Neorhizobium galegae bv. orientalis str. HAMBI 540: one gene and its partner. The protein of the gene in region 2 interacts with the protein of the main gene of each other region in a pairwise test. Links are inferred from orthologs where the notes say so. Each region holds a gene or a part of one and is shown on either strand. Other genes may lie near its edges. The genes, in order: rho and hfq.

The links.
Region 1: the proteins of hfq (region 2) and rho interact in binary tests that used the Escherichia coli proteins (3 or more experiments, as listed by UniProt). The link is inferred for Neorhizobium galegae bv. orientalis str. HAMBI 540 from one-to-one orthologs.

Annotation. Positions count from the first base shown.
Region 1 is NZ_HG938353.1:4,143,366-4,153,534, forward strand. The notes cover bases 5,073-8,048. They hold rho (transcription termination factor Rho), read right to left. Parts: upstream 7,206-8,048; coding sequence 5,940-7,205; downstream 5,073-5,939. Other genes in these bases: mnmE (tRNA uridine-5-carboxymethylaminomethyl(34) synthesis GTPase MnmE), read right to left, coding at 5,073-5,853; hemJ (protoporphyrinogen oxidase HemJ), read right to left, coding at 7,400-7,945; hemE (uroporphyrinogen decarboxylase), read right to left, coding at 7,942-8,048. In the rest of the region: holA (DNA polymerase III subunit delta), read left to right, coding at 1-283; RG540_RS19970 (ParB/RepB/Spo0J family partition protein), read right to left, coding at 294-1,175; RG540_RS19975 (ParA family protein), read right to left, coding at 1,199-1,990; 16S rRNA (guanine(527)-N(7))-methyltransferase RsmG, read right to left, coding at 2,006-2,623; tRNA uridine-5-carboxymethylaminomethyl(34) synthesis enzyme MnmG, read right to left, coding at 2,623-4,503; more of mnmE, read right to left, coding at 4,549-5,072; more of hemE, read right to left, coding at 8,049-8,904; RG540_RS20010 (pyruvate, water dikinase regulatory protein), read left to right, coding at 9,381-10,169. UniProt on the Escherichia coli protein: Facilitates transcription termination by a mechanism that involves Rho binding to the nascent RNA, activation of Rho's RNA-dependent ATPase activity, and release of the mRNA from the DNA template.
Region 2 is NZ_HG938353.1:1,551,106-1,561,022, reverse strand. What follows is about bases 2,903-5,626. They hold hfq (RNA chaperone Hfq), read right to left. Parts: upstream 4,524-5,626; coding sequence 4,281-4,523; downstream 2,903-4,280. Other genes in these bases: trkA (Trk system potassium transporter TrkA), read right to left, coding at 5,524-5,626; RG540_RS07965 (D-amino-acid transaminase), read right to left, coding at 4,630-5,493; hflX (GTPase HflX), read right to left, coding at 2,903-4,237. Also shown: RG540_RS07990 (deaminase), read left to right, coding at 181-759; mazG (nucleoside triphosphate pyrophosphohydrolase), read left to right, coding at 784-1,617; RG540_RS07980 (acyltransferase family protein), read right to left, coding at 1,710-2,729; more of hflX, read right to left, coding at 2,864-2,902; more of trkA, read right to left, coding at 5,627-6,900; nitrogen assimilation response regulator NtrX, read right to left, coding at 6,921-8,285; RG540_RS07950 (sensor histidine kinase NtrY-like), read right to left, coding at 8,275-9,917. UniProt on the Escherichia coli protein: RNA chaperone that binds small regulatory RNA (sRNAs) and mRNAs to facilitate mRNA translational regulation in response to envelope stress, environmental stress and changes in metabolite concentrations.

The DNA of each region.
Region 1 (10,169 bases), 2.6 Mb from region 2 along the record:
GCAATCCTGCCTGAAACAATTCCAGCTGCTGGATTTGATGAAGGCGGAAATGGAGGAAAAGAAGCTCCAGACCGCCCAGGTCATGATGACACTCGGCCGGCATATTCACTTCAAGCGCAAACCGCTCATAGAAAAAGCGCTGAGAACATGGAGTTCGCCAGCGCTCGCGCGTGAAACGGAAAGGTTGCAGGCCGCGATCCTGATGTCGCGGCAGAGGCAGAGCTTGGAACCCAACATTGCCTTTCACACACTGATGGCCACGGCTATTCAATCAAGCCGTTGAATTTACTAGATTATCTCCGTTCCAGAAGACGGCAGATCTCCTCGAGCTGCTCCAGCGTCCGGTAACCAATCTTGATCTGGCCCCCACCATTCTTGTGGTTGATCTTCACCTCCAACCCGAGGGAATCGGAAAGGGTCCGCTCAAGCGCCAGCGTATCGGAATCTTTTTGTTCCGCTTTCGAAACGGTTGTTGGTTCGGCTTGGGCCTTGATATCGTTCTGAGCCAGCTTTTCGGCATCCCGCACCGACATGCCCTTGGCAATGATGGTACGCGCCAATGAAGCCGGATCCGACGTCGTGATCAACGCGCGCGCGTGCCCGGCGGAAAGGCTCCCCGCTGCCAGCATATCCCGCACCGGCTCGGGCAGCTTCAACAGGCGAAGACTGTTGGCGACATGGCTTCGGCTCTTGCCGATGATCTCTCCCAGATCGTTCTGAGTATAGCCGTGCTCGGCGATCAGCTGGTCGTAGCCAAGAGCCTCTTCCAGGGGATTAAGGTCCGAACGCTGGACGTTTTCGACAATTGCAATCTCGAGCGCGGTCCGATCGTCCACGTCGCGGACAATGACAGGAATTTCGATCAAGCCAGCCAATTGGGCGGCACGCCAACGACGTTCGCCGGCTATGATTTCATATTGCGCAGGGCCTCGCGGCCGAACAACGACCGGCTGAACGATCCCATGCTGGCGAATGGAGCTGGCCAAATCCTGCAGCTCGCCCTCATCGAAACTCCGGCGCGGATTCTTCGGATTGCGGGATACATGCTCAATCGGGACCATGCGATCCGGATTAACACTCCGGGCACCGTTATCGGCTGGCGCCTGCTGATCCATTTCGCCTATGAGCGCTGCAAGACCGCGCCCCAGGCGCCGTTTCGATAGGTCGTCGTTCATTCTTATCACTCACTTGGTCTGAATCAGGCGGCTTTACGCCTGCGTTCTCGCTGGATGACTTCGGAAGCCAGTTGCAAATAAGCTTGGCTGCCCGCGCATTTCAGATCGTAAAGGATCGCCGGCTTACCGTAAGAAGGCGCCTCAGATACACGGACATTGCGCGGAATCAACGTATGATAGACTTTTTCGCCAAGATGCGTCCGCACATCATTGACAACCTGTTGAGCCAGGTTGTTTCGGGCATCGAACATGGTGAGGACGATTCCCTGGATATCGAGCGACGGATTGATGCTGCGACGCACCTGATCGACCGTTTCGAGCAACTGGCTCAACCCTTCCAGTGCAAAGAACTCGCATTGCAACGGCACCAGGATGGAATGAGCCGCGGCCATGGCATTCATCGTTAACAGGTTGAACGATGGTGGGCAGTCCAAAAGAATATAGGAATAGACAAAGGCGTCATCGCCACTCAACGCGCTTCGAAGCTTGAATGCCCGATCAGAAGCTTGGGAAATTTCCATTTCGAAGCCAAGCAGGTCCATCGTCGAGGGGACGATGTGCAGGTTTGGAACCGCGGTCTCCAGCGCCGTCTCCGCTATGGAGTTGTATCCCATCAACAGATCATAGGAAGAGAGCTTGCGGTCTCGGCGGTCGATACCCAGCCCGGTGCTGGCATTGCCCTGCGGATCAAGGTCGATGATCAGAACGCGTTCGCCGATTGCCGCAAGGGCCGTCGCCAGATTGATTGCCGTCGTTGTCTTGCCCACGCCGCCTTTTTGGTTGGCAATCGTGATAACCCGATTTCTTTCAAACATTCAGCACCTGAAAATCTAGGGTTCTTTGTGCCTTAAATTGCTAATCTCGAGGATAATTGAATCCGGCTCGACGGCACTCTGATGTTTTATCAGATCGAACGACCAACGGCCACGGGCTTTCTCGACTTCCGCGGCGTAATCCCTGCCTTTATGGAAAAAAGCTCTTGTATCTTTGCCAATCATCCAAGGCGATGTGTAAGAAAGAAGCGGATCAAGCTCGGCAAGGGCTCTCGCGGAGATGCGTTCGCAATCGGGAAGGGCGGTAAAGGCTGATTCGATTCGCAAAGGATGGACCGAACCCCTGGCACCTGTTTCATTGAGCGCCACCCGAAGAAACGCTGCCTTTTTCTGGTTGCTCTCAACCAGATGAACCCATCCCTGTTGCGTCTCGGCCAGAAAGACTGCCGTTATCACGCCAGGGAAGCCACCCCCGGAACCAAGATCGAGCCATCTATATGGATGGGGGGAGAGTTGGAAGATTTGGGCGCTGTCAGCAATATGACGCCGCCACAATTCGTCCAGTGTGGAGGGAGCAACCAGATTGATGGCCTTTGCCCACTTCTGGAAAAGCGCTGCAAAATGCTCAAGCTTCTCCCGCGTTTCACGTGAAACACTCTTGCCGTTCAGAAGCATTACAGGACTCGCTTGACGCGCTGCGGTGCAGCTTCTTCTTTGCGGAGTAGTGCGAGGATGAGCGCAAGGGCAGCGGGCGTCATTCCGTCGACCTTGGCCGCCTGTGCCAGATTGCCGGGGTTTGCCGCCGTTAGCTTCAGTTTGAGTTCATTGGAAAGTCCCGAAAGCGCTGAGAAATCAAAGGCTTGCGGGATAGTTCGCGCCTCGTCCCGGTGGGTGGCATGGATATCGGCCGCTTGCCGATTCATATAGACCGCGTAGCACGCCTCGATCTCCAATGCTTCAGCAACCTTTGGCGGAAGTTGTACCAATTCCGGCCATATGGCTGTAAGCGCGTTCAGCGATTGGTCGGGATACGCCAATAACTCATATGCCGTCCGTCGTTGACCGTCCTTGTTCAACTTCAGCCCAAAGCGATGTGCCTCATTAGGCGTCAGGTTACGAGACTGCAGAAGGTCCCTGCCAGCTTCTAGTGCCTGGGTGTAGTCTCGAAACTTCGACATCCGTTCTGCTCCCACGCAACCAAGTTCGATGGCTTTTTCAGTCAATCGAACATCCGCATTATCAGCTCGAAGCGAAAGGCGATATTCAGCGCGCGACGTAAACATCCGGTAAGGTTCGGTCACCCCACGGGATGTCAAATCATCAACCATGACTCCTATATAGGAATCGGCACGGCTGAAGTGATAGGCGTCGCCGCCGGAAGCTTTACGCGCGGCATTCAGCCCGGCAACCAAGCCCTGAGCCGCAGCCTCCTCATAACCCGTCGTTCCGTTGATCTGGCCCGCAAGAAAGAGCCCAGGAATTTTCTTGACTTCGAGCGTGGCGGTCAACTCCCGCGGGTCCACGTGATCATATTCGATTGCGTAGCCCGGCTGGATGATCGACACCGCCTCCAAGCCTGGAATGGTGCGAATGAACGCTTCCTGAACCTCGGCGGGAAGGGAGGTCGAAATGCCGTTTGGATAGACAGTCGAATCGTCCAGGCCTTCCGGCTCCAGAAAGATCTGATGCCCGTCGCGTTCGCCAAAGCGGACGATCTTGTCCTCGATCGATGGACAATAACGCGGACCAACACCCTCGATCTGTCCGGAATACATCGCAGACCGATGGATATTGTCCGAAATGATCCTATGCGTCGCCTCCGTCGTGCGGGTGACGCCGCAGGCAATCTGCTTCGTGGTAATCCGGTCGGTCATAAAGGAGAAGGGCACCGGATCTTCGTCGGCTTCCTGCCGGCCAACCCGTGCCCAGTCGATCGTATTTCCGTTCAGCCGAGCCGGCGTACCGGTCTTCAGCCTGCCGAGCCGCAGGCCGAACCGTATAAGAGTCTCCGATAGCCCCAGGGAGGGAGCTTCCCCGACGCGACCTGCGGGGACCTTTTGGTCACCGATATGGATCAAACCCCGAAGGAACGTGCCGGTCGTTAGGACAACCGTTCCGCATCCGAATCGACGGCCATCCTTCAATTCCACGGCCGCCACACGGGCAGCCTGGATTTCCAGGTCAAACGCGTCCCCCTCGATGACAGTCAGATTGGGGTGGCTGAAAATCTCGCGCTGCATCGCCTGGCGGTAAAGCTTGCGATCGGCTTGCGTCCGCGGGCCGCGCACCGCCGGCCCCTTCTTTCGGTTGAGAAGGCGGAACTGGATGCCCGCAGCATCCGCAACCCGTCCCATCAGCCCATCGAACGCATCGACTTCACGCACAAGGTGACCCTTGCCAAGTCCGCCGATTGCGGGATTGCAGGACATCACCCCGACCGTCTGCCGGTTATGGGTTATAAGTGCGGTTTGCGCGCCCATGCGCGCGGCGGCACTCGCAGCCTCGCAGCCAGCATGTCCGCCACCAATGACGATTACGTCGAATGTGTTTTCCATTTGGTCACCTTATGAAACCGCGCAAAGCGCCTTGTTTCACGTGAATCACTTGCCGATGCAGAACTGCGAAAAAATCACATCCAGGAGCTGTTCCACATCGACCCGGCCGGTAATGCGGCCCAGTGACGACGCAGCGGCCCGAAGGCTCTCGGCTCGAAGATCAAGTTCCTGGCCGTTTAGCGCTTCTGCGATAAAATGGGAAGCCTCTTTAAGATATTGAAGATGCCGCTGCCGGTTGGGAACCAGCGATCCGGACCAGGTCCCCTTGAGCTTTAAGAGTATCCGCGAACGCAATTCCTCCAGCCCATCTCCCGTCTCACTGGAAATGGTAAGGTCATAGCCAGTCGATGTTCGGTGCATATCGACCTTGGTGCCGATCCGCAGAACCTCAGCCTTCACGCTGTCGTAAGTATGTTTCGAGTCCGAATCGATCTCTTCGAGCTGCAGAACGAGATCGGCCTGCTCGATGGCTATCCTAGCCCTGCGAACGCCTTCCTGCTCGACGCGATCCTCGCTTTCGCGCAGCCCGGCCGTATCGAAGAAACGAACGAGGTAACCCTCCATATCGATATCGACATGCAGGAGATCCCTTGTTGTCCCAGCAATCTCGGTGACGATTGCAACGTCCCGTTTTGCCAAGGCATTGAGCAGGCTCGACTTACCGGCATTTGGAGGCCCGGCGATAACCACCTTGTACCCGTCTCGGATAATCTCGCCGGCCTTTGCGGAAGCGATGTGTCCTTCGATCTCGAAATAAAGATCACCGACCTCTGTCCAGACCCTGTCCGACACCGACCCCGGGACGTCATCCTCATCGGCAAAATCAAGTTCAGCCTCGATCAGCGCGCGAGCTCGGGTCAATCTCTCGGCCCAACTCATATAAAGCGCCGACTGCCCACCAAAGCCCTGTTCGACCGCCAAGCGGCGTTGCATCTCGGTCTCGGCGGCGATGAGATCCGCCAGACCTTCGACCTCGACCAGATCCAACTTACCGTTCTCGAACGCGCGGCGCGAAAACTCGCCTGCTTCCGCCAACCGAAGTCCGATCGTCTCCAGTTCCTGATGGACGGCGGAAACGACGGCGCGGCTGCCATGCAGATGCATTTCAACGCAATCCTCGCCGGTAAATGAATTCGGACCAGCAAATGCCAGAACCAGAGCCTGGTCGATCACTAGACCGTTGCGGCTCCGAATCGTTCTGAGTCCGGCCTTCCGATCGGCCGACAGTTCACCAGCCAAAGCCAACGCGGCGTCGAAAGCCTGCGGTCCGCTCAAGCGGATAACAGCGACACCCGCTGGCAGAGTGCCGCTGGAGAGCGCGAAGATCGTATCGTTGTCTGCCTGGACCATGGGTTCAACTTACCAGAGGCGGCACTAAACTGAAAAGCGCCCGGCAAAACCGAGCGCTCCAGATCTAATTTGAATCCGGCTAAGGATCAGGTGTTCATCGAGTCGAAGAAATCGCCATTGGTCTTCGTCTGCTTCAGCTTGTCGATCAGGAACTCGATCGCATCCGTGGTGCCCATCGGGGCAAGGATACGGCGAAGCACGAAGATCTTCTGGAGATCCTGGCGCGGCACCAGCAGGTCTTCCTTACGTGTACCGGACTTGAGGATGTCCATCGACGGGAAGATGCGCTTGTCGGCGACCTTGCGGTCGAGCACGATTTCCGAGTTGCCGGTGCCCTTGAACTCTTCGAAGATGACTTCGTCCATGCGGCTGCCGGTATCGATCAGCGCCGTCGCAATGATCGTCAGCGAGCCGCCTTCCTCGATATTACGCGCGGCACCAAAGAAACGCTTCGGGCGCTGCAGGGCATTGGCGTCGACGCCGCCTGTCAGGACCTTGCCGGAGGAGGGCACAACGGTGTTGTAGGCACGGCCGAGGCGGGTGATCGAGTCGAGCAGGATGACGACGTCGCGACCGTGCTCAACGAGGCGCTTGGCCTTCTCGATGACCATTTCGGCGACCTGCACGTGGCGTACGGCCGGTTCGTCGAAGGTCGAGGAGACGACCTCGCCCTTCACCGATCGTTGCATGTCCGTGACTTCTTCCGGCCGTTCGTCGATCAAGAGGACGATCAGATAACATTCCGGATGATTGGCGGTGATCGAGTGGGCAATGTTCTGCAGGAGAACAGTTTTACCGGTGCGCGGCGGCGCGACGATCAGGCCACGCTGGCCTTTGCCGAGCGGCGCCACAAGGTCGATGACGCGGGCGGAGAGATCCTTGGAGGTCGGAACTTCCAGTTCCATCTTGAACCGGTCGTTCGGATAGAGCGGCGTCAGGTTGTCAAAGTGAACCTTGTGACGGATCTTTTCCGGGTCGTCGAAATTGATCGTGTTGACCTTGAGAAGGGCGAAATAACGCTCGCCTTCTTTCGGACCGCGGATCGGGCCCTCGACCGTGTCGCCGGTCTTCAGCGAGAAGCGGCGGATCTGGGAGGGTGAGATATAGATATCATCGGGACCGGGCAGATAGTTTGCGTTCGCGGAACGCAGGAAACCAAACCCGTCCTGCAAGACCTCGACCACGCCTTCGCCGATGATTTCGACGTCCTGGCTCGCCAGAACCTTGAGGATCGCAAACATCAGCTCCTGCTTGCGCATGGTGCTGGCGTTCTCGACCTCCAGTGATTCGGCGAAGGTCAGCAAATCGGTGGGGGATTTGCTTTTGAGTTCTTGAAGCTTCATTTCAGCCATGAAGGGGGGGACCATATTGAGAATTTCGGGGGATGTAGGCGTGTCGGTGAAATTCGCTACCGCGGAAGATGAACCGGGGACGACGGGAAATTACACGCATGCCACGAGATGAGATGGCAACGAAAATAGCGATTCACGTGGAACGCCGCAAGGGGCAAGACGGAAATCTTGCGAAAGAAAGAATATCCTCGGCATCAGAACGGTTTCACGATCACCAGAATGACGATCCCGATCATCAGAACGGTCGGGAGTTCATTCATCAAACGCCAGTAACGCGGCGTTCTTCGCGGACCATCGACCGCGAAGTTACGCACCGCGCGGCTGAACAGCACATGCACCATTGTGAGCAGTACGACAAGCCCGATCTTCGCATGCAGCCATCCGCCGCGAAATTCGTAGACCTCCCAGGCGAGGAAAAGACCGAGAACCCAGGTGATCATCATCGCCGGGTTCATGATGATCTTCAGCAGCCGCTGTTCCATCATCTTGAAGGTTTCGGACTGCGCTGAACCGCGCTCGGCATCGCTGTGATAGATGAACAGCCGCGGCATGTAGAGCAGGCCCGCCATCCAGGACATCACTGCGATCACATGGAAAGCCTTGATGTAGAGGATGAAATCGTTCGGTTGAGCGAGATAGACAGCAACCAGGATGGCGATGAAGACCGCAAGCGCGACGAAGGCGCGCAGTGCCGATCTCCTCCCCGCCGGCTTTCCGGTCTGCAGCTCCTCTCCGCTCACGTGCTCGCTCCCCGCACACGTTCGATCAACTGGCGCACATGATCCGGATTGGCCTCCGGGGTAATGCCGTGGCCGAGGTTGAAGATCAGCGGCCCTTGCCCGAGTATGTCGAGAATGGCGTCGATACCCTCCTCCAGCGACCTGCCGCCGGCGACGACCCGCATCGGATCCAGATTGCCCTGCACCGGGCCATCCTTCTGCAACTCGACCGCAAACGAAAGCGGCACCGACCAGTCGAGGCCGATCGCATCGGCTTTGGTCTTCTGCCGATAGAATTTCAGGTTCAGGCCCGCGCCCTTGGCGAAGGCGATGATCTTCGCCTGTGGTCGCGCGCTACGGACGATCTCGATCATCCGGGTCACGGGCTTCACGGCATAGGCTTCGAATTCCTTTTCGCCAAGCACGCCCGCCCAGGAATCGAAGATTTGCACGGCGTCGGCCCCAGCATCGATCTGCGCGATCAGGTATTCGGCGGAAATTTCCGCAAGCAGCGACAGCAGCCTCTCGAAGGCTTCAGGATGCCGGTAGGCGAACAGCCGGGCAGGGGCCTGGTCAGGCGTCCCGTGGCCGGCGATCATGTATGTCGCAACAGTCCAAGGCGCCCCGCAGAAACCGAGCAGCGTAGTTTCCTGGGGCAGTTCACGCCTCAGCCGGCGAACCGTTTCCATGACCGGAGCGAGATGAGCAAGAACCCCTTCGCCCTTCAACGCCTGAATACCAGCGACATCGATCGGATTCATCTGCGGGCCCTCGCCCTGCACGAACCGCACGTTCCGGTGCAGAGCATCCGGGATGACCAGAATATCGGAAAACAGGATCGCCGCATCGAAGCCGTAGCGCCGGATCGGCTGCAAGGACACCTCGACGGCCAGATCCGGCGTGTAACAGAGATCGAGAAAACTTCCGGCCGCCGCCCGCGTCTCCCGATATTCCGGCAGATAACGCCCTGCCTGTCTCATGAGCCAGATTGGTGGTGGACTGACCGTCTTGCCTTCCAGCACTTGGATGATCTTCCGGTATGCGCCGGTCAATGGGTTCTCCCTAAAAATATAAGAAATGAATCTTTCTAGATTTCTATTTCTTAGAGTCGGTGAGTAGCAAGGATTAAAGTCAAATCACAGCCGACGCGACGATCCGCCGCTTTGCAGCTGTTTGCAGGACGGAAAATCGCCAGTGGTTGGCCGATCTTGGGATAGCTTGAATTTCGCTAGTTATTTCAGGAGGATGGTGGGAAATGAAATTCGGCGCTATCTGTGGATAAGCTGGGGAGGAAAAAGAGCGACGAAGAGCCTATCCCCAGAACGCACAAGCAGGCCTGATCCGCATCCGCAGGAACTGCGAATGTGGAAAACCGGGCGGTTTTCCCGAGGCCTGGTTCCGGCCTGGGAGAACCCGATGGTCTCTCCCGAGTTATCAACAAAGGGTTAAGTTTAGCGTGGAGAACAGAAAAAACTTCTTCCATCTTCATCTCATATCTGACTCGACAGGCGAGACTCTCATCTCTGCCGGCAGGGCGGCCTCGGCGCAGTTCCAATCGTCGCTGGCGGTGGAGCATGTTTATCCGCTGATCCGCAATCGCAAACAGCTGCTGGCCGTGCTCGAAGCGCTCGATCGCGAGCCGGGCATCGTCCTTTATACCATCGTCGATCAGGAACTGGCCGAACTCATCGATCAGCGATGCCGGGAAATGGGCCTTCCTTGCGTCAATGTTCTCGAACCGGTCATGGCGACCTTCCAGGCCTATCTCGGCGCCCCATCTCGCCGTCGGGTCGGGGCCCAGCACGCGCTCAATGCGGATTATTTCAAGCGCATCGAAGCGCTCAATTTCACCATGGATCACGACGATGGCCAGATGCCGGAGGATTATGACGAGGCGGATGTCGTGCTGATCGGCATCAGCCGCACTTCGAAAACCCCGACCAGCATCTATCTCGCCAATCGTGGCATCAAGACCGCCAACATCCCGATCCTGCCGGGTGTGGAACTGCCAGATAGCCTATACCGTGCGACCCATCCGTTGATCGTCGGTCTCATTGCGACCACCGACCGGATCAGCCAGGTGCGCGAAAACCGCGAGCTCGGCGTCACCCAGGGTTTCGACCGGCGCCACTATACGGACCGCGCGACGATCAACGAGGAGCTGAAATATGCCCGCGCGCTCTGCGCCCGCCAGAACTGGCCGGTCATCGATGTGACGCGCCGGTCGATCGAGGAGACGGCAGCC
Region 2 (9,917 bases):
GAATGGATATGCGAAGTGGATTGTGAGCCGGTATTTCTGTTTTACGATCAACCGGTTCTTGAGCAAAAGCCACCGCAGACGATATTTCTCCAGTATTTCTGTAGACTACAGTGTTTTTTTGCCCCGATCCTTTCGTTCCGCGCCATAAACTGCCTAGACACCTTGCGATAAAGAGTTCCCATGACAATCGCCGCCCGCCTTCTCGACGTCATCGAAAACGACATCCTGCCCCTGACGGAAAAGAGCGTCGCCACCGGCAACAAGGTTTTTGGCGCGGCGATCCTGAAAAAATCCGATCTGTCGCTGGTAATTGCCGAGACCAATAACGAGCTCGAAAATCCGCTGTGGCACGGCGAAGTGCACACGCTGAAGCGCTTTTACGAAACCACACGAGATCTTCCTACCAAAGACCTGATTTTCCTATCGACTCATGAACCGTGCACAATGTGCATGTCGGCGATCACCTGGGCCGGTTTCGACAATTTCTACTATTTTTTCAGCCACGAGGATTCCCGCGACGCCTTCGCCATCCCGCATGACCTGAAGATCCTCAAAGAGGTTTTCGGCCTGGAGCCTAGCGGCTACCGGCGCAACAATGCCTTCTGGCATTCCTACGCAATTGCCGACCTGGTCGAAAGCGAAGACGAGCCGCTCCGTGCCGGCCTCAAGACCCAGACCAGCCGGATCAAAGCCCGATATGACGGGCTTTCCGGCGTCTACCAGTCCGGCAAGGACAAAAACACCATTCCGCTCGCCTGACATCCGGCATTGAAGGACAAGATGATGGAAGCATCGAAGGATATTTCGCGGCTGATCGAGATCATGGCGGCGCTCAGGACACCCGTCACCGGCTGCCCCTGGGACCTCGAACAGAATTTTTCGACCATCAAGCCCTATACGATCGAGGAGGCCTATGAGGTCGCCGATGCGATCGAGCGCAACGACATGGACGATCTCTGCGAGGAGCTGGGCGACTTGCTGCTGCAGGTGGTCTTCCACGCCCGCATGGCCGAGGAAGCCGGCGAATTCTCTTTCGGCGACGTCGTCCAGGCGATCACCAAAAAGATGATCCGCCGGCATCCGCATGTCTTCGCCGTCTCCGATGCGGCGACGCCGGACGCGGTGAAGCTGCAGTGGGACGACATCAAGACGGAAGAGAAGCGCGCGCGGGCCGAGCGGCGGGCGCGGCGCGGCATTACCGAGGATTTCAAGCTCGGATACCTTGGAAGCGTCCATCGAGCCCAGCCAGCGCTGACCGAGGCGCTGAAGCTGCAGCAGCGGGCGGCAAAGGTCGGCTTCGACTGGTCGGCGGCCGAACCGATCCTCGACAAGATCGAGGAGGAGATCGGGGAATTGCGCGAGGCTCTGCGCGACGGCAGGCAGGACAAGGTGTCGGACGAACTCGGCGACCTGATCTTCGCGCTGGTCAATATCGGCCGACATGTGAGGGCCGATCCGGAAGAGGCGCTTCGCGGCACGAATACAAAATTCCGGCGACGGTTCAATTATATAGAAACATCTCTTCAACAATCGAATGAGACGCTGGAGGCTGCCACGCTGGAACGCATGGAAGAACTCTGGCAGGCCGCCAAGGCGATCGAACGGAAGCTCGACTGACGGGTGCGTTGGCCAGCCAAGCCGTCAGGACATGATCGTCTCCTGATCCTCAACGCACCGACAACCGCCACGATGGACGGCGATGGCAATTTCTATGCCGTTCGGCCAGCGGTAACGACTTTCTCCACGCGGTTCTGGAAGAAGCGATTGAGCGCCGTTCGGGAGGGTTTTTCCACGAGGTAGAAGCTGACGAGCGCGACAAGCACGGCAGCCAGAAGCAACAACGGGGTTGGAGCCGCTCCCTCGCGATAGAGCTTGTAGAAAGGCTGTTGCCACAGATAAAGCGAGAAGGACCACAGGCCCGCATAGGTGAGAAGCTTGGCGGACAGGATCTTGCGGAAGACCGGAGCCGCGCTGTCGATCGTAGTGATCGATAGCGCCAGCATGGTGGTCGACAGGCCGAAGGAGAGGACCTGAAAAGGCGCCATTTTAGCCACGACCGCGATCAGCAGCGCCAACGGGGATACCCACCAGGGGGCCTGACGCTTGCGAAGCAACAGCCACAGGCCGCCGGCAATGAATATCCCGGCGACGGAGACGTCGCTGCGCCAATGGGTATACAAGACGCTGGCGCCGAGTTCGGTGCGGATGAGGCCATTCAGCGTTGCCGCGGCGCCAAGGGCGATGATGAGAGCGCCGACCGGAAACAGTCTGCGGCGGGACAGGAACGCGACACCTGCCAGAAGGATATAGGCATGCTCCTCGACGCAAAGCGACCAGAGATGATCAAGCAATGCCACCGGATGGGTATAGACCATGGCATAGTTAAGCGTGAACGTCAGGGCCAGCAATGCTGCAACGGGGCCATGCGAGATCTCGCTACCCTGGAAAGCAAGCGTGGTGATGACCACGAATGCGAAGAGAGCCGGATAGATGCGTGAGAAGCGCCTGAAGAAGAAGGTCGGCAATTCTGCCCGCTTGACGAACAGGATTTCGGACATCAACCGGCCGGACAAGACAAAGAACAGGTCTACACCGAATGTACTGAACCCGGGCTTGAAATCATCCAGCCAGAAATGGCCGACGATCACGAAGATGACCGCAATACCTCGCCATCCGTCGAGATAGTCCAGATGTTTTCCGGTCTCTTCGTGCGGCTGACTCTGTATCATTACGCCACCTTGTTGCCGGCCCGTGAATGAGAACTGCGGGAATCGCGGCCGTCCTCGTCGGCTTATGTTGCACCGCAAAAAACGGGCAACATCATGGCGCTGCCGCCCGGTACCAAGTCACGTAACCGGGCTTCCTATCGTTCCCAGTCTTCCTTGTCCGCTTTTGGACCATTGCCGAGCTTGCGCTCGAACTCGGCAGCCTCGGCTTCGGACATGCGGACATCCAGGGTCACCGAACCGTCCTCGTTGTCCTCGCGGCCGTCGACGACGGCATTGCCGTAGACCCAGGAGACGAGGCCAAGCTTTTCCGGCGGGATGGTGATCGAGGTTTCGGTGAGAACGCCGGAAAGGCGTTTCGAAATCTCGTCCATCAGGGGCTCGACGCCCTCGCCCGTGATCGCCGAGACCGCCATGACGTTCTCGCGGCCGACGGCGCGTTCGGCGATTGCCTCGTGGGCCTCCGGATCAAGCCGGTCGATCTTGTTCCAGACCTCGATGATGCGAGCGGCTGCTTCCTTCTCGTCGATGCCAAGATCGGCAAGGATGCGCATCACGTCGCTGGCCTGCGCGGCATTGTCCGGGTCGGACATGTCGCGCACATGCAGGACGAGATCGGCTTCCAGCACCTCTTCCAGCGTGGCGCGGAAGGCAGCGACCAGGTGGGTCGGCAGGTTGGAGATGAAACCGACCGTATCGGAGAGGATGACCGTGCGGCCATGCGGCAGCTTCATGCGGCGCAGCGTCGGATCGAGGGTGGCAAACAGCATGTCTTCGGCGAGCACGCCGGCACCGGTGATGCGGTTGAACAGCGTCGACTTGCCGGCGTTGGTATAACCGACCAGCGCCACGATCGGGTGCGGCACCTTGCGGCGTTTGGCGCGGTGAAGCTGGCGGGTGCGCACGACTTGTTCGAGCTCGCGCTCCAGCTTGACGATGCGCTCCTGCAGCAGCCGGCGGTCGGCCTCGATCTGGGTTTCACCCGGGCCGCCCATGAAGCCGGCGCCACCGCGCTGGCGTTCAAGGTGGGTCCAGCTGCGGACCAGGCGGCCCTTCTGGTAATTGAGATGCGCCAGATCGACCTGCAGCGTGCCTTCCTTGGTGGAGGCGCGGCGGCCAAAGATTTCGAGGATCAGGCCGGTCCGGTCGATGACCTTGGCCTGCCATTCCTTTTCGAGATTGCGCTGCTGCACCGGGGTCAGCGGATGATCGACGATGACGAGGCCTGCGTCGTGCTCGTCGAGCAGCGCCTTGATTTCCTCGATCTTGCCGCTGCCCATCAGCGTTCCCGGACGCGGCTGGCTGATCGGCACGATCAGGCCCTGGACGATCTCCAGGTCGATCGCTCGTGCCAAGCCGATCGCCTCTTCGAGGCGGGCTTCATTGGAGCGCTGCGGTGCGGGTGCCTGACTTGAGTCGCCCTGCCCGGCCTTCGACCGTGCCAGCTTGAGGACCGGCACGATGACGAGCGCGCGCATGTCGTCCCGGCGCTTTTCAGCCTCCGGGACCATGGATTCGTTGGAAGTATCGCGATTTGAAATCTGTTCTGTCCTGTTAGGCGGCGTTCTCTTCGGTTTCGAACATCTGCATGGGCTGGCCCGGCATGATGGTCGAGATCGCGTGCTTATACACGAGCTGAGAATGGCCGTCACGGCGCAGCAGGACGCAGAAGTTGTCGAAAGAGGTCACGACACCTGTCAGCTTGACCCCGTTGATCAGGAAAATCGTCAGGGAAATCTTCTGCTTGCGAACGGTATTGAGAAATAAATCCTGCAGGTTCTGAGAACGTTCCGCCATAGCGCCGCTTCTTTCTTTTTTGCCGGCGAATAGCCGGGATCATGATCAAGCTTGATAAGAGGCGACCGGAAAGCGCCCCGTGCTTCCCTTCCCCGATGTTTGACTATCAAATCGCCGTCTTTTCCGCAACGTCGAAAAAGGTGTCGCGAATACTTGACGACACGGTGCCCGGATGGCCGTTGGCGACGGGCTTTCCGTCGATTTCGACGATCGGCACGCAGATCCCGGTGGCGGAGGTGAAAAACACCTCGCGGGCGGCCAGCATCTCTTCCGTCTTGAACTCGCGCTCGACGACCTTGAGGCCGAGCTTCTTTGCGACGTCGATGAGCGTCGTGCGGGTGATTCCCTTCAGGATGCCGTGTTCGGCCGGGCGGGTGACGAGTTCGCCATCCGGCGTGACGATCCAGACATTGGAGGACGCGCCTTCCATGACGATGCCATCGCGGTCGATGAAGATGGCGTCCTGGGCACCGGCTTCCTTCGCCTGCTGCTTGGCGAGCACGTTCGGCAGCAGGCCGACCGTCTTGATGTCGACGCGGTCCCAGCGGTTCTCGGGCAGAGTGATCACCTTGATGCCGTTTGCATATTTCTTGGCGGCGGCCGAGGGATCGGTGCTCTTGGCAGTGATCGTGATGGTCGGCGGCGTGCCCTCGGCGGGGAAGTAGTGATCGCGGCGGGCGGCGCCGCGGGTCACCTGCATGTAGAAGATGCCGTTCTTGACCCGGTTGCGGCGGAGCACTTCGCGGATGACGAAAGTGAGCGCTGCGCGGCTCATGGGAGCGGCCATCCTCAGTTCGCTCAGCGAACGATCGAGGCGGCTCAGGTGGCGGGTCAGGTCGACGATCATGCCGTGACGCACTTCGCAGACCTCGTAGACGCCGTCCGCGAACTGGAAACCGCGATCCTCCACATGCACCGCAGCTTCGGAATGGCGAACATATTGTCCGTTCACATAGGCAATTCTCGACATCGATATCCCCTGCTCTCTTCAGAATGCTGGTCAGAAATACTGGATGGAAACGCGGAAAAGCTGTTCCACATGGCGCACGGCTTCGGCGGCGGCAAACAGCACCACCCGGTCTCGCGCCTTGATCCTGGTGTCGCCGTTCGGGCGGATCACCGCCTCGCCGCGATAGATGGCGCCGATACGGACGCCGTCCGGCAGGTCGAGCTCGCGGAAAGCCCGGCCGACCAGCGGCGACGTTTCGAGCGCCTCGGCCTCGATGATCTCGGCAGCACCATTCTGCACCGCATAGACCGAGCGGATGCGGCCCTTGCGGACATGTTGCAGGACGCGGGAGATCGTTACGGCGCGCGGATTGATCTGCGCATCGATGCCGAGCGCGTCGGTGACCTGATGGAAGGACGTGGAGTTGATCAGCACTAGGTTCGACTTGCAGCCGAGCGATTTCGCCATGACCGCGCCTAGGATGTTGATCTGGTCGTTGTTGGTCAGCATCACGATCAGGTCGGTATCCTGGATATCCGCCTGGGTGAGGATGTTCTGGTCGAGCGCCGAGCCGTGCAGCACGATCGTATTGCGCAGCTGCTCGGAAACCGCCATCGCCTTGTCACGGTCGCTCTCGATGATCTTCAGCCGGGTCCTCGGCTGGTGTTCCTCGATGGTGCGGGCGACGTAATAGCCAATATTGCCGCCGCCGGCGATGATGATGCGGCGTGCCTCCTGCTCCTCGTGTCCGAACAGGCCGAGCGTGCGGCGAATGTGTTCGCGCTGGCAGATGACATAGGCGAGATCGCCGACCTCGAGCTCATCAGCCGAACGGGCAACGGTCAGAACACCGTCCCTGAAGATGCCGACCACCGTCGCCATCAGGTCCGGGAAGAGGTCGGAAAGCTGATGCAGGGGCGTGGCGACGACCGGGCAATCCTCCATGCACTCGATCGCCACCATGGCGATGTGATCCTCGGCGAAGCGGACGACATCGGTAGCGCCGGGAAAGGATATCCGACGCAGCACCATCTTGCCGACCTCGATCTCCGGCGAGATCGTCACGTCGATCGACATGTTCTGGCGGCTGAACAGATCGGCATATTCCGGCTTCAGATAGCTCTGGGCGCGGATGCGGGCAATCTTGGTGGGCACGGAGAAGAGCGCCTGCGCGACCTCGCAGGCGACGATGTTGACCTCGTCGTAGAGGGTCACCGCGATGATCATGTCGGCGTCTTCGGCACCAGCCTTTTCCAGCACGTCCGGATGGGCGCCGTGGCCGACATAACCCTTGACGTCGAGGGTCTCGGTGATCGCGGCGATCAGGGCCGCTGAGGTATCGATGACGGAGACGTCATTGTCCTCCTGCGACAGCCGTTCGGCGATGCCGTAGCCCACCTGCCCCGCGCCGCATATGATCACTTTCATAGGTTACATACCGGCATCGGCTACACACCGAGCGACTTGAGCTTGCGGTGCAGTGCCGAGCGTTCCATGCCGACGAATTCCGCGGTGCGCGAAATATTGCCGCCGAACCGGTTGATCTGGGCGATCAGATAATCGCGCTCGAACATTTCGCGGGCTTCGCGCAGCGGCAACGTCATGATGTGGTAGTCGCCCTTTGCCGACACCTTCGGCAACATGTCGCCGAGGTCGGTTGGCAGCATGTCGGCAGAAATCGGCGAATCCGGGCCGTCGGAGCGGGCGAGGATCATCAGCCGCTCGATATTGTTGCGGAGCTGGCGGATATTGCCCGGCCAATCGTGGGCCTGCAGGACGGCCATGGCGTCCTCGCCGATCTTGCGGGGGCGGATACCGGCCTGCTCGGAAATCTGGCGCATGAACATATCGACCAGGAAAGGAATGTCCTCGCGGCGTTCGGCGAGCGCCGGCACCTTGACCGGCACGACGGCCAGCCGGTGATAAAGGTCTTCGCGGAACGAGCCGTCGGCGATCAGGCTTTCGAGATTGTAGCAGGTCGAGGAGATGATGCGGACATCGACCTTGACGCGCTTGGAACCGCCGACGCGCTCGAACTGCTGGTCGACCAGCACGCGAAGGATCTTGTTCTGCGTCTCGCGCGGCATTTCGCCGACTTCGTCGAGATAGAGGATGCCGCGATGGGCCTCTTCCAGAGCGCCGATCTTGCGCGCCTGGCCGGGAGCGCCTTCGGTGCCGAACAGAGCAACCTCCATGCGATCGGGCGTGATCGTCGCGGCGTTCAGCGCCACGAACGGACCGGCGACGCGCGACGAGCGCTTGTGGATCATCCGCGCCACCAGTTCCTTGCCGGAGCCGGAGGGGCCGAGGATCATCACGCGGCTGTTGGTGGGCGCGACCTTTTCGATCGTCTGGCGGAGCTGCGAGACGGCAACGGAGGTACCTACCAGCTCGGCGGCGTCGCCGGTGCGCTTCTTGAGCTCGGTCACCTCGCGCTTCAGCTTGGAGTTTTCGAGTGCCCGCTCGGCGATCAGGATCAGACGGTCGGCCTTGAACGGCTTTTCGATGAAGTCGAAGGCGCCGCGCTTGATCGCCGACACCGCCGTCTCGACATTGCCGTGGCCGGAGATCATCACGACAGGCAATTCGGGATGCCGGCTCTTGACTTCGTCGAGCAGCGCCAGGCCGTCGAGCCTGGAGCCCTGCATCCAGATATCCAGGAAGATCAGCCGCGGCACGCGATCGGATATCGCTGCCAGCGCGCTGTCGCTGTCATGTGCCGTGCGGGTTTCATGGCCCTCATCGGACAAAATACCTGAAACGATATCGCGGATATCCGCCTCGTCATCTACGACCAGAATATCAGACGCCATAAGCCAATTCCTTGTTATTATCCGTTCCCGGCACGACCGCCTGCTCCAGATGCGGCAGCAGCACCCTGATCATGGCGCCCTTGCCATGATCGAAATCGGCGGGAGCATCGTGGAGTTCGAGCTGCCCGCCGTGTTCTTCAATGATCTTCTTGACGATGGCGAGGCCCAGTCCCGTGCCCTTGTCGCGCATGGTCATGTATGGCTCGAGGATGCGGTGTCGATTTTCGCTCGGCAGGCCGCTGCCATTGTCAATGATGTCGACCACATAGGTGTCGCGCTCCGCATCGTAGACCGAGCGCACCTTGACCTTGCGGCCGTCGCGTTCCTGATCGCTCGGCACCGCCTCGATCGCCTCGACGGCGTTCTTGATGAGATTGCCGAAGGCCTGGCCGAGCATGCGCGCATCGAACATGCCCTTCAGCGGCTCCTCGCCGAGTTCACGGATGAAATCGACATGGGTCGTGCCCATCTCGCGCAGGAAGATCGCGTCGCGCAGGATATCGCGCAGATCGGCCTCTTCCTTGGCGGGTTTCGGCATGCGGGCAAAGGAAGAGAATTCGTCGACCATGCGGCCGATATCGCCGACCTGGCGCACGATCGTGTCGGTGCACTGGTCGAATACGGCGCGGTCATCCTCGGCGATCTGCTTGCCGTAGCGACGCTTGAGGCGCTCGGCGGAAAGCTGGATCGGGGTAAGCGGGTTCTTGATCTCGTGGGCGATGCGGCGGGCGACATCCGCCCAGGCGGTGGAGCGCTGGGCGATGACGAGATCAGTGATATCGTCGAGCGTCACGACATAACTGTCGTGCGCGGCGCGCTGTTCCTCGCGGGTGACCTGAACCGACAGCGTCCGCTCCTTGCCGCCGCGCATCAGGTTCACCTGTTTGCGGAATTCGCCGCGGGCCCTGCTGCGCGCCTCGGTGAGGACGTGGTCGATCTCGGGCGCAACATCCTGCAGCTTCTCGCCCATCAGCTTTTCGGCGGGAACGTCGAGGAGATGTTCCGCCGACGGATTGACGATGGTGATACGGCGGTCTTCCTCGACGCCGATAACGGCAGCGGTGACGCCGGATAGTACCGCCTCAATGAAGCGGCGGCGGTCATCGACCTCGTCCTTGGCTTCGAGGATCTCGTCGCGCTGGCTGCGTATTTCGGAAATCATCTTGTTGAAGGTACGCGACAGGCTGCCGACGTCGCCATCGGCGGCGCGCACCGGCACGACGACGTTGAGATTGCCGGTCGCCACGCTGTCGGCGGCGCTGATCAGCAGCCGGATCGGCCGGACGATGCGGTCGGCGACCGCGATCGCCGTCCAGATCGCCGCGAGCAGCACGATCAGCGCGAAACCGAGATAGAGCACCGCAAAGGCGATCTGCAGCGATGTGCGGCCAGCCTCCATCGCCTGGTATTCGGCGGTGTTCTCCTCCATCAGCCGCATGGCCGAGATGACCTTCGGATCAACGGCGCGGATCGTATAGAGATAGGAGCCCGGAATGGCATCGAGCTTGATGACGGCGCCGACGAGATTGGTGACACCAGGCGGGATCAGGGTCGGCTGGCCGGCCGCCGCGGTCTTCAGCGCATCCGCCGGGATCGCCGGCAGCGGCTTTTCGGTCTTGATGTCGGCCTGAA